One region of the Streptomyces sp. NBC_01012 genome, then DNA from elsewhere that is predicted to be linked to it. Evidence: riboswitches for the same ligand, from Rfam matches in the RefSeq annotation. Region 1 holds a riboswitch; the other holds the start of a gene.
What was found. A riboswitch is a leader RNA that binds a small molecule or an ion and turns the genes downstream of it on or off. The one in region 1 is predicted to bind ZMP and ZTP.

Region 1 (6,192 bases):
GGCAGTCCGTGCTCGACCGCGAGGTCCAGGACCGGTTGCTCGCCACCGTCAGGACCAAGGCGCCCGTCGGGGGACGGGCTCTGCCGGGCAACCTCACACCCCGCGAACGTGAGGTGCTCGCGCTGATCGGCCAGGGCATGCCCAACCGGGGGATCGCCGAGAAGCTCTTCATCAGTGAGGCCACGGTCAAGACCCACATCAACAACCTGTTCGCCAAGGCGGGGATCCGGGACCGGGCCGACGCCGTCCGCCGCGCCATCGAAGCAGGACTGGCCTGACGGCGCGGCCGACGCCGCAGGGCCGTGCGGGCCCGGCGACGGGCGGTGCCCGTCCTCACTCGTCGAGGGCCAGCGTCATGCGGTCGAGGTCAGCGAGGAGCTCGGCCAGACGCCCGGCGGGGACGGCGCGGATCATGCGGGCCTCGACGGCGTAGACCGCCGACTGTGCCGCCTTCAGCCGGAGCCTGCCCTCATCGGTGAGATGCGTGGGGCGGGCGCGGCCGGTGGCCACGGTGTCGGGGCGGGCGACCAGGCCGTCGTCCTGCAGACCGCGCAGGACGGTGTTGGCCGACTGCCGGGTGACGAAGGTGGCCCGGGCCAGCTCGGCGTTGGACAGGCCCGGGCGGGCCGCGAGGACCTCCAGACAGGAGTACTGCGGAACGGTCAGGTCGTGACCGCGCAGCACCAGGTCCATAGCGCCTCGCAGAGCGGCATGCGCGCGCTTGAGCCGGTAGCCCACGTGATCGGTCACGTCCTCGGCGGGGTGCGGCGGTTCGATCGGCGGCGTGTCATCCATGTCAGTATTTTGACATAGGCCGGAGCGCCTTCTACGCTCTGTTATGTCAAAGCCCTGACATCGAAGTCCTGGCGTCAGGTCTTCGCGTCAATTCGAGGAGGAACCATGTCCGCCGCCATCGACGGTCCCGACTTCATCGCTCTGCAGGTCCGTGACCTGGAGGCTGCCGCCATGTTCTGCGAGAAGAACCTCGGCCTGCGCCGTGCCGCCGTCTCGCCCCCCGGTGCGGTCGTCTTCGACACCAAGCCCGTGGCGCTGGCCGTGCGTGACCCGCTTCCCGGCACCGACCTGGATGCAGGCCGCCCCGGCCTCGGTGTCGCTCTCTGGTTCCCCACCCCTGACACCCAGGCTCTGCACGACCAGCTCATCGCCAACGACGTCGAGATCCTCACGCCTGTCACCGACAGCCCCTTCGGCCCGATGTTCTCCTTCACCGGTCCCGAGGGCTATGTCCTGACCGTCCACCAGGGCGGCTGACGTGGCCGCGGTCTCCTTCGCCCCGGCCGGTCCGTTCTCCCTCGCCGCCTCCATCCGGTTCCTGGAGGGCTTCACCCCCGCCTCCTACGAGCACACGGCCGAGGCGGTTCTCCGGCTGGCCTTCGTCTCCGACGACGGACGCACCGTGGTCGGAGCCGCGGTCCGGCAGGAGGAGACCACGGACGGCGCCCCCGGCACCCCCGGCCTCGTCCACGCGGAGTGCACCGTCCGTGCCGACGGCCGGACCACCCGGCCCACCGCGGGCTCCGTGGCAGGCCGGGCCGCCGGCGCCCAGATCGCCCGCATCCTCTCCCTCGACGTCGATGCCACCGACTTCCCCGCCCTCGCCGACAAGGACGAGGTCGTCGCCGGTCTCCAGGCCGAGTTCCCGGGACTGCGGCCCGTCCTGTTCCACTCGCCCTACGAGGCCGCCGCCTGGACGATCATCGGCAACCGCATCCGAGAGACCCAGGCCGCAGCCATCAAGGCCCGTCTCGCGCACGAGCACGGCCGGCCCGTCGACGTGGCGGGCCGACGGCTGCACGCCTTTCCCGCCCCCGCCGTGCTGCGCACCCTCGACCACGTCCCCGGTCTCACCGGCCTCAAGATCGGGCGCCTGCACGCACTGGCCGAAGCCACCCTGGACGGGCGCCTCGACGCCGCGGTCCTGCGCGCACAGCCCGCCGAGTCCGCCCTCAGCGACCTGAGACAGCTGCCCGGCATCGGACCGTTCTCCGCCGAGCTCATCCTCATCCGTGGCGCGGGACACCCCGATGTCTTCCCCACCGTGGAGCCCCGCCTCCACCGGGCCATGGCAGCCGCGTACGGCCTCGACGCCTCCACCGCGGACAGCAGCCCCCGACGGCTCGCGGCGCTGGCCGAAGCCTGGCGCCCCTACCGCAGTTGGGTCGCCCTCCTCATGCGTGCCCACGCCGGGAACCGGCCGTGAGAGATCGGTGGCGCCGGAATCCCAGCTGATGCGCTGCGGCCTCCACGGTCTGCGCCAGCAGGACGGCGATCGTCATCGGCCCGACGCCACCAGGAACCGGAGTGATCAACCGGGCACGGGTGCGGGCCGTGTCGAAGTCCACGTCGCCCACATTGCCCGCGTTGTATCCGGCGTCGACCACCACCGCGCCCGGCTTGATGTCCTCGCCCCGGATCAGCCGAGGACGCCCCACGGCGGCGACCACGACGTCCGCCTCCCGGACGGCCTCCGACAGGTCGGCCGTGCGGGAGTGGCAGTACGTCACCGTCGCGTCCTCGGCGAGCAGGAGCATCCCGGCCGGCTTGCCGAGAATCGCGCTACGGCCCACCACGACGGCGTGCTTGCCCGACAGTTCGACGTCGTAGGCCTTCAGCAGCCGCATGATTCCGCCCGGGGTGCACGACACGAAGCCGGGCAGCGCGAAGCTCATCGCGGCGAACGAGCGCATCGTGACGCCGTCGACGTCCTTCTCCGGGGCGATGGCCTCGAACGCCGCTCGCTCGTCGATGTGCGGACCGCAGGGATGCTGGAGCAGGATGCCGTGCACATCCGGATCACCGGACAGATCCGAGAGCGTGTCGACGAGCTCGGCGGTCGTGGTGGCGGCGGGCAGAGCGATGTGCCGTGACCGGATGCCCGCCTTCGCGCAACGGGCCTGCTTCATACGGACGTACGTGGCCGACGCGGGGTCCTCGCCCACCAGCACCGTGGCCAGACAGGGGCCGGTCCCCGAACTCCGTGAGATCTCCGCCGCTTCGGCCGCGGCCTTCTCGATGATGCGCCGGGCGAGGCCGGTGCCGTCCATGAGCTGGGCTGTTCGAGTCGTGGACATGATGCCCTCCAGGCGTGGCTGACTGCTCGCCCAGGCGCACGGCAACGACATCTCGTCAGACCGCTCCCCGGTGGTGCTCCACCTCAGCGCCAGTCACGGCCTGTACCCCAGCCTACTGGGCGAAGCCCTGCACCTCGGCGTACTTCGCGACTCCGCCGGTCACCGGGCGCCCGGCACGGATGTCCTCCGCCGCGCCCACCGCCGCCCCCAGCGCCGCCCGGTAGAGCAGCGAGCCGAGGCTGACACGGCGTACGCCCAGGGCGCCGAGTTCCGCCACGCCCGGGCCCGAAGGCGAGTACAGGATGTTCAGCGGTACGTCGAGGAACCGCACCAGGGCGGAGATCCCCGCCGGGTCGGACAGACCGGGGACGAAGACGCCGTCGGCGCCGGCCCGGATGTAGGCGTCGAGCCGGGCCGTGGTCTCGTCCTGCTGGGTGCGCAGCCAGTGGGTGTCCGTGCGGGCGTTGACGAAGAGGTCGGGCACGGCCGCCTTGACCGCCGCGATCTTGGCCGCGTGCACCGGGACGGGGCTGAGCGTTCCATCGCCCCTGCCGTCCTCCAGATTGATGCCCACAGCACCGGCGGCGGCCAGCCGGACGGCCAGCTCCGCCACCTTCGCCGGGTCGTCGCTGAAACCGCCCTCGGCGTCCACGGACAGCAGGAACCCCCGATGGCCCAGGAGCTGTGCCAGCCGAAGAGTCTCCTCCTCGGCCACCCCCGCACCGTCGGGCAGCCCGGCCGCGGCGGCCACGCCCAGGCTGGTCGTCCCGATCGCGGGAAAGCCCCGTGCGGCGAGGGCCGCGGCGGACGCGTGGTCCCAGGCATTGGGCAGCAGCAACGGCGTCCCGGTGTGGTGCAGTGCGTGGAAACTGGTCATGGCGCCAGGCTAGGACCCGCATGGTTCGGCGCCGGCCGAACCATGCGGGCGGGAATCCTCGGCGTGGGTCAGGGCTGCCAGGTGAACGTCGCCACCGCACCCGCCGGAAGCGTGTACGTCAGCGAACGGCCGTCGTCCGTGAGGGAGAACTCCTGATCGGACGTGCCCGTGTTCACGGCGTACAGGACGCGTTCGCCGTCCGGATTCTGGAAGGCGACGTTCTGGATCGTGCCGTCGGCCGTGGAGCCGATCCGGTCCGCGCCGACGTCCACGAACTTCGACAGATGTCCGAGGGTGTAGTACTCGGCGTTGGGTGTGACGTCGCCGCCCGCGATCTCCACCACACCGTTGCAGCGGGTCGAGCAGTTGCCCTGGTGGGGGCCGCCGTTCTGGTCGAGGGCCAGATTCCAGTCGACGACCGTCTCACCGCCCGAGCGCATGTTCCGCACGACCAGGTTCTCGGCGTGCCACCGCAGGGTGTCCTCGAAGGTGTTCGCGGTGTTCTCGGAGTCGGAACCCGAGCACTCCGTGAAGAAGACGCGCTTTCCCGCGTCGCGGACCTGCTGCTGCGCCTCGGGGGTGCCTCCGTAGCAGTGGAAGGCCGCGCCGATCAGACGGTTCATCCCGGACGTCCTGCTGAAGACGTCCAGCGGATAGTCGGGGTGGTCCCAGTTGTGGTCGTAGGCCAGGAGGTTGGTGTCCAGATCGTTCTCCGTGAGGGTCTCGTCCAGGACCTTCAGGAAGTCCGCCTGCTCGGACGAGGTCATCGCCATGGAGGGATAGGTCGCCTCGAACTCGGGCTCGTTCTGGGCGGTGAGGTCGGTGAGCTCGATCCCCTCCGCTCCGTACGCCTCGACGGCCTTGACCAGGTAGTCGGCGTAGTCCTGGTAGTGGGCGGGGTCGAGCTTGCCGCCCTTGAGATCGTTGCCGGTCTTCATCCAGGCAGGGGCGGACCAGGGTGTCCCCATGAACCGGATCGAGGAGTTGACCGCCTGGGCCTGCTTGATCACCGGGATGGTCTCCTGCCTGTCCCGGTCGATGGAGAAGGCCCCTGGGGTGTCCTCGTACGTCGTGAAGCCAGGTTCGGCGTTGAAATCACTGCTGCCGAGCGGCTGGCGCAGATAGTTCAGGCCGATGCCGTCCCCTTCCCGGGAGAAGAGCGACCTGAGCAGGGAGTCCCTGGTGTCCGAGGGAAGCTGCTGGATCAGATGGGCCGACGCCTCCGTCACGGAGGCACCCGCGCCGGTGAACTTCTGTCCGGTGTCCCCGGCGTCGATCCTGATGTCCGTCGACTGCGGGCTGCCGGTGAAGGCGGCGGTGCCGTCGTCCTTGAGCTTGCTGGTGCCGTCCGGCGTGGTGATCCAGACATGGGCCGCATCGTCGGCGGCCACACCGGGGGGTGTGCTGTGGGCGCCGTAGGCGATGCCCGTGCAGGTGAGGGTCAGAACGGCCGCCGCGACGGCGGTCCTCGTGGCTCTCGCCCGGGCGCGACTGTGTGCGGGTGCTGTCATCTTGCGGCTCCTTCGACTGCGGTGGGGCGCGTACGTGATGTGCCGCCGGCTCCTCTCGTGCGGTGGTTGCCTGAGTGGGTCACGGGCGGCATACAAGCACGCTTACTGAGTACTTAGTAAGTGGTTGTGCGGAACTTCTTCTGCATCGATCACGTCCGGCCTAGACTCCGGCAGGTGAGCACCGAAAAGACGGCGACGTCCGCACCTCGAACCGGTCGGCGCAGCCGCCGGGAACGCAGCCCCGCCGCCCAGGAACGTCACGACGAGATCCTCGGCATCGCGATGGAGACCTTCGCGGCCCGGGGCTACGGCAAGGCATCCCTCGCCGAGATCGCCGACCGCGCGGGCCTGACCCAGGCCGGGGTCCTGCACTACTTCCACTCCAAGGCCAACCTGCTGACCGAGGTCCTCGACCTGCGGGACGCCACCGACATCGCCGACCTGGGCCCGGACCGGCCGCGCGGCCTGACCTTCCTCCGGCATCTGGTGGACACGGTCCGCCACAACGCCGAGCGCGAGGGCATCGTCCGCCTCTACGCGGTGCTCTCGGCGGAGAGCGTCACCGACGACCACCCCGCGCAGGCGTATTTCCGTAACCGCTACGCCGGCCTGCGTGAATTCGTCGCCGAGGCGCTGACGGAGGCCTGCGCACTGGGCGAGGTGCGCCAGGACCTGGATGTCATCGGTGCCGCGAACGCGATCGTCGCCGTGA
Region 2 (6,192 bases), 5.2 Mb from region 1:
GGGCCGCATGAGACCGAGTTCCTCGGCGCCGAGCAGTCCACGGGTGCGGTCGCTGAGCGCCAGGTGGACGGTGACGAAGTCGCTGGTCTCCAGGAGCTCCTCCTTGGACGCGGCGAGGCGCGCACCGGCCTCGTCGGCCCGCTCCCGGGTCAGATTCTGGCTCCAGGCCACCACGTCCATGCCGAAGGCGCGGGCCACCGTGGCGACCCTGCCGCCGATCTTCCCGAGCCCGAGGATGCCGAGCCGGCGTCCGTGCAGATCGGCCCCGACGGTGGACTGCCAGCGGCCGCCGTCCCGGACGGAGTTGCTCTCGGTGACGATGCCACGGGCCAGTCCGAGCAGCAGCGCCCAGGTCAGCTCGACGGGCGGCGTCACCGTGCTCGCGGTGCCGCAGACGGTGACGCCGTGGCGCTCGGCGGCGGCGTAGTCGATGGAGGTGTTGCGCATGCCGGAGGCGACGAGCAGCCGGAGCCGTGGCAGCCGCTCGATCAGCGTCGCGGGAAACGGCACCCGCTCCCTGAGGGTGACGACGATGTCGAACTCGGCCAGGCGCGCGACGAGTTCGTCCTCGGTCGCACAGTGCTCCGCGAAGCTGACCACGTCGACGGCGTCGGAGACGGGCGACCAGTCGGCGGCGGTGGAGGCCACTGACTGGTAGTCGTCGAGCACGGCACAGCGGAGTTTCACGGTGTCTTCCCCTTCGACGGCACGGTACGCGCACGACGTCGGTGCGGCGGTGGTGCGGCGGCGGTGCTGCCGCGGCACTTGCGGCAGCACCGGGAAATCTACCGGCCGTGTCCCGGGGTCACGCGTCCAGCCAGGCCTCCCCGTTGCGCGCGACGTCGTAGACGCGCTCCACCTGGGTGAGGGTGAACACGCCTGTCAGCGGAGCGAGGGCGGACACCTGGCGCTCCCGGCAGACCCGGACACCGGCCGGGGTGGCGACCACCTCCAGCTCGGTGACACCGGTGAACACCAGCACGGTCTGCACGGGCACGTCGAAGGCGCAGTACGCCTCCAGCGCCGCCCTGGCCCGCCGGGCCTCCGGCCTGCCGTCGAGCGCGTACGGCTGCGGTTCGCCGTCGTCGATGCGCAGCGTGTCGTCGGCGACCCGTGCCGAGGTACCGGTGCGGTACTCGGTGCTCACCACGAACACCCCGCCCGGCCCGATGAGCAGATGCCCGATCTCCGTGGCGTCCGGCAGGGGCACGGAGTGCAGGACCCGCCAGCCGTGCCGGGTCAGCCGCTTGAGCTCGGCCCCGACCCGCCGCTCACCCGAGAGGGCGCCGCGCCGCGGGTCCGCGTCCTTGTGCCGGCGCAGCGCCCCGGTGGCCGCCCGTACGAGCGCCCCGGTCCCGCCCTCGCCGAGCTGCTCCCGGAGCGCGGCTCCCGGCCGCCGCGACGCGAGGTCGCTCGCGGCGGTCAGCGCGGGCAGCACGGCGGGCCGCCGCCGCGGTCCGGTCCCGGCCGCCGGAGGCTCGGGCGGGACCGGGGCGGGGGCGGGAGCATCAGCCGGGGCCGGGGCCCCGGCCTCGACCGGATCCGGTCCGATCGCCTTCGTCCCCGCCTCCGTCTCGGCCTCCGCTTCCGGTACGGGCGCCCGCTGCGGCGCGGCCACCACCGGTCCGGGCGCAGGCGCCGCCTCCCGTACGGGCTCGGGATCGCGCTCCGGCACCGGCTGCCGTAAGGCCGTCTCCCTCTGCCCCGCACCCCGCTTCCGCATCCCCCGCATCGGCGGGATCCGCGGGACCGGCGGCGGCGCCGCATGGGCGGGGTGTCCGGCCGGGGCCTCCGCGTCGACGAGGGCCGGCAGGTCGGGGACCTGGCGTGCGAGTGCGTCGGTCACCGCGTCGCGGTAGCGCGGGTGCAGGACCGTGATCGTGCCGCTGCCCCTGTCCGCCCATCCGATCGCGGTGCCGTCCGGCAGATTCACATAGAGCCGGTCGTGCCCGAAGAGCTGCCATGACGTGACCTTGAGATCCTGCATCGTGCCCCCTCTGTTCGCACCCCCGGCCATCCTTGCTCTCCCAGCCTGTACGGCGGTCCGGCTCCCGCACAGGGCGCAGAGCGGGCGCGCGGGGTCGGGAGCCCGGCGTTCCGGAGCGGTCCGGACCCTGTGTGCCCCGGGCTGCTCCGGCATCGCGGGCCGCTCCGGCTTCCCGGTCAGGCCGGCAGGAGTCCCGGCGCCGGATACGCCTCCATCATGGTCCGCACTTCTTCCCTGACCTTGGAAACGGTCGATTCATCACCTGTACGAGCGGCATCGACCACAAGACCGATCCACTGTGCGACCGTCCCCATCTCGGCGGCCCCGATGCCCCTCGAAGTCAGGGCGGGGGTGCCGATACGGATCCCGGACGGGTCGAAGGGCTTACGGGGGTCGTAGGGGACGGTGTTGTGGTTGACGACGATCCCGGCCCGGTCGAGGGCCTTCGCCGCGATCTTCCCGGAGACACCCTTGCTCGTGAGGTCGGCCAGCAGCAGATGGTTGTCCGTACCGCCGGAGACGAGGTCGAAGCCACGTGCCGCCAGCTCATCGCCCAGCGCACGGGCGTTGGCGACGACCTGGTGGGCGTACGCGGCGAAGTCGGGCTCCGCCGCCTCCTTGAGCGCCACCGCGATGGCGGCGGTGGTCTGGTTGTGCGGGCCGCCCTGGAGACCGGGGAACACGGCGCGGTCGATGGTCTTGGCGTGCTCGGCCGTGGTCAGCAGCATCGCGCCACGCGGTCCGCGCAGGGTCTTGTGGGTGGTGGTGGACACCACGTCGGCGTGGGGGGCGGGCGAGGGGTGCGCGCCGCCGGCGATCAGTCCCGCGATATGGGCGACATCGGCCACCAGCACCGCGCCGACCTCACGCGCGATCTCGGCGAACCCCTCGAAGTCGATCGTCCGGGGCACGGCGGTGCCGCCGCAGAAGATCAGCTTGGGCCGCTCGGCCCGTGCCAGGTCGCGCACCTCGTCGAGGTCGACGCGCCCGGTGTCGCGCCGCACTCCGTATCGCAGGCCCCGGAACCATGTGCCGGTGGCCGAGACACCCCAGCCGTGGGTGAGGTGTCCGCCCATCGGCAGCGCCATCCCGAGGACGCTGTCTCCGGGCTCCAGGAACGCCAGATAGACGGCGAGGTTGGCCGGGGACCCGGAGTAGGGCTGGACATTGGCGTGGTCCATCCGGAACAGCGCCTTGGCCCGCTCGACGGCGAGGGTCTCCACCTGGTCGATGACCTGCTGGCCCTCGTAGTAGCGCTTGCCGGGGTAGCCCTCGGAGTACTTGTTCTGCAGGACGGTGCCCGATGCCTCGAGCACGGCGGCGGAGACGTAGTTCTCACTGGGGATCAGGCGCAGGGTGTCCGCCTGGAGCCGCTCCTCGGCGTCCACCAGGGCGGCGAGCTCCGGATCGGCCGCCGCGAGGGCGGGGCGGTTCGGAGCGGTACGGGTCGGAGCGGGACGGCCTGCATCGATCGGCTGTACGGCCACGGGTTTCCTCCCGGGTCGGTCGCACGCGGGCGACATGGACCCGGAATGCCCAGGCGGACGGCCCTCCGGCGATGACGCCCCGGGCGCGCCCGGGGAGTGCCGCTCCCTCGTGGTCGTTTCCACGGAGCACCCCGTGCGGGGTACGCGCCAGTCGCGGCAGTCCGCACCCTACTGCGGGGCGGCCGGTTGCGACACCGGGCACGCCCGGGGGCGCGCGGCACACATCAGGCCGAGGTGCGCTTCCGTGTGCCCCCGGAGCTCTTCTTCGCCCCGGTCTTCTTCGCCGCGGGCTTTTTCGCAGCGGTCTTCTTCGCCGCGGGCTTCTTGGTTTCGGCCTTCTCGGGCGCGGCCCTTTTGGCCGCCGTCCTCTTCGCGGGAGCCGATTGCGCGGCCTTCCCGGCGGGGGCCTTCTTCGCGGCGGTCTTCTCGGTGGGCGCCTTCTTCTGCGCGGCCTTGTCCGGTGCGGCCTTGTCCTGTGCCGCCTTCTTCGCCGATGCCCCGGCCTTCTTCTTCCCGATGGGGTGGACGTCGGCGACCTCTCCCCCGTGCCCGCCGTGGGACTCCTTCGCCGCCCGCACGCTGCTCTCCAGCGCCGCCATCAGGTCGATCACCTTGCCCTCGGGCTCCTCGGCCTCCTCCTCCGCCACCGGTTCGCCGGCCGCCTTCGCCGCGACCAGTTCCTCGACCGCCTCGCGGTAGTCGTCGTGGAGCGCGTCCATGTCGGCGTCGCCGAGTGTGTTCATCAGCGCGTCCGCCAGGTCCAGCTCCGCGTCGCGGACCTTGACCCCGGCTTCGGGGGCGACGCCCTCGGGGGCCCGGATCTCGTCCGGCCACAGCAGGCCGTGCATCGCGATCACGTCGTCGGCCACCCGCAGCATGCCGAGCCGCTCCCGCCCCCGCAGCGCGTACTTCGCGACGGCGACCTTTCCGCTGCGTCTGAGCGCCTCACGCAGCAGGGCGTACGGCTTGGCGGCCGGCACGCCGTTGGCCGAGAGGTAGTACGCCGAATCCAGCTGAAGGGGGTCGATCGCGGAGGCCGGCACGAACCCCTCGATCTCGATCGTCTTGGCGGTGGGGAGCGGCAGCGAGGCCAGGTCCTCGTCGGTCACGGGGATCACCGTGCCGTCGGCGTCCTCGTACGCCTTGACCGTCTCGGAGGCGGGCACCTCCTCCTCGTCCAGCTCGCAGACCTTGCGGTAGCGGATCCGGCCACCGTCCTCGGTGTGGATCTGCCGGAAGGAGATCGAGTGGTTCTCGGTGGCGTTCATGAGCTTGACCGGAATGCTGACCAGTCCGAACGAGATCGAGCCGTTCCAGATGGACCTCACCGTTCACCCCTTACGCCCGCCACAGCCGCAATGATGCGATTTCGTGTGATTCTTATCGTATGACGCCGATCACAGAGGTGGAGGGGCGGCGCCTGGCGCTCAGCAATCTCGACAAGGTGCTGTATCCGGCCACCGGTACGACCAAGGGCGAGGTGCTGCACTACTACGCGGCCACGGCGGCGGGCGTGATGCTGCCGCATCTGCGCGACCGCCCGCTGTCCTTCCTGCGGTACCCGGACGGCCCGGAGGGGCTGCGCTTCTTCACCAAGAATCCGCCGCCCGGTACACCCGACTGGGTGCGCACGGCCCCGGTCCCCCGCAGCGACGATCCCGACGCCCGGCAGGTGCTCGTCCAGGACCTCCCGTCGCTGATGTGGGCGGCGAATCTGGTGGTGGAGTTCCACACCCACCAGTGGCGGCAGGACTCCCCGGCCGTGGCCGACCGGATGGTGTTCGACCTGGACCCGGGGCCGCCCGCGAGCGTCGTGGACTGCTGTGCGGTCGCCCTGTGGCTGCGGGAGCGGCTGGCGGCCGACGGGCTGTCCTCGTACGGCAAGACCTCGGGATCCAAGGGGCTGCATCTCCTCGTCCCCCTGGAGCCCACCCCGTCCGATGAGGTGACGGCCTATGCGAAGGGGCTGGCCGTCCAGGCCCAGGAGGCGCTGCCCGAGCTGGCCGTCCACCGGATGACGCGCTCGCTGCGCCCCGGGAAGGTGTTCGTGGATTTCAGCCAGAACGCCGCCGCGAAGACCACCGCGGCCCCGTACACCCTGCGGGCGAAGAGCGGTCCGGCCGTCTCCGCACCCGTCACCTGGGACGAGGTCGAGGCGTGCGCAACACCGGACGACCTTCGCTTCCTCGCCGGTGACATGGCCGCACGGCTCGAGCGGCACGGAGATCTGCTCGCCCCGCTGACCGATCCCGGACAGGCGCGCCCCCTGCCCGGGGCCTGAGCCGGGCGGAGAATACAGGGCCCGCACAGCCCGGTCACAGCCATCGCGTCCACGGCGAGGAAAGGCCGCATGTGGCGGGTGGATTGTCGTGGCCGTGGTGCACACTCTGCGCAGACACTGCTTCGCGGGCACGGTTGTGGCCGCGCGGAGACGAGCCCGACCCACCCTCATGCGCCGGTCGGGCCGAAACACGGGGAGGGTGTGGCGTGTTCACGGGGATCGACGAGGTCGACTGGGCCTCGATGGAGCATGCCTACGGCCCGGCCGGCGATGTGCCGGGGCTTCTGTACGGACTCGCGTCCGCCGATCCGGCGGAGCGGGAGAGCGCGCTCGACGGGATGTACGGCGCGGTGCACCACCAGGGCGATGTGTACGCGTGCACGCTCGCCTGCATACCGTTCCTCTTCGAGCTGGCCGTGGATCCTGGGATACGCGAC

Region 2: it holds a riboswitch for ZMP and ZTP, as region 1 does, so the genes downstream of both, glyA (serine hydroxymethyltransferase) here and OG623_RS33910 (bifunctional 5,10-methylenetetrahydrofolate dehydrogenase/5,10-methenyltetrahydrofolate cyclohydrolase) in region 1, are expected to answer to the same signal.

Annotation. Positions count from the first base shown of each region.
Region 1 covers NZ_CP108688.1:7,596,632-7,602,823, forward strand. Annotated here, with positions in the region: gene OG623_RS33890 (response regulator) at 1-278, shown strand, start outside; gene OG623_RS33895 (MarR family winged helix-turn-helix transcriptional regulator) at 334-795, opposite strand; gene OG623_RS33900 (VOC family protein) at 901-1,272, shown strand; gene OG623_RS33905 (DNA-3-methyladenine glycosylase family protein) at 1,274-2,221, shown strand; gene OG623_RS33910 (bifunctional 5,10-methylenetetrahydrofolate dehydrogenase/5,10-methenyltetrahydrofolate cyclohydrolase) at 2,190-3,092, opposite strand; ZMP/ZTP riboswitch at 3,114-3,199, opposite strand; gene OG623_RS33915 (isocitrate lyase/phosphoenolpyruvate mutase family protein) at 3,205-3,969, opposite strand; partial or broken gene OG623_RS33920 (glycoside hydrolase family 30 protein) at 4,047-5,480, opposite strand; gene OG623_RS33925 (TetR family transcriptional regulator C-terminal domain-containing protein) at 5,748-6,192, shown strand, end outside.
Region 2 covers NZ_CP108688.1:2,395,809-2,402,000, forward strand. Annotated here, with positions in the region: gene OG623_RS10405 (D-2-hydroxyacid dehydrogenase family protein) at 1-687, opposite strand, end outside; gene OG623_RS10410 (NERD domain-containing protein) at 806-1,987, opposite strand; gene glyA (serine hydroxymethyltransferase) at 2,164-3,474, opposite strand; ZMP/ZTP riboswitch at 3,515-3,639, opposite strand; gene OG623_RS10420 (Ku protein) at 3,699-4,802, opposite strand; gene ligD (non-homologous end-joining DNA ligase) at 4,862-5,755, shown strand; gene OG623_RS10430 (PBS lyase) at 5,962-6,192, shown strand, end outside.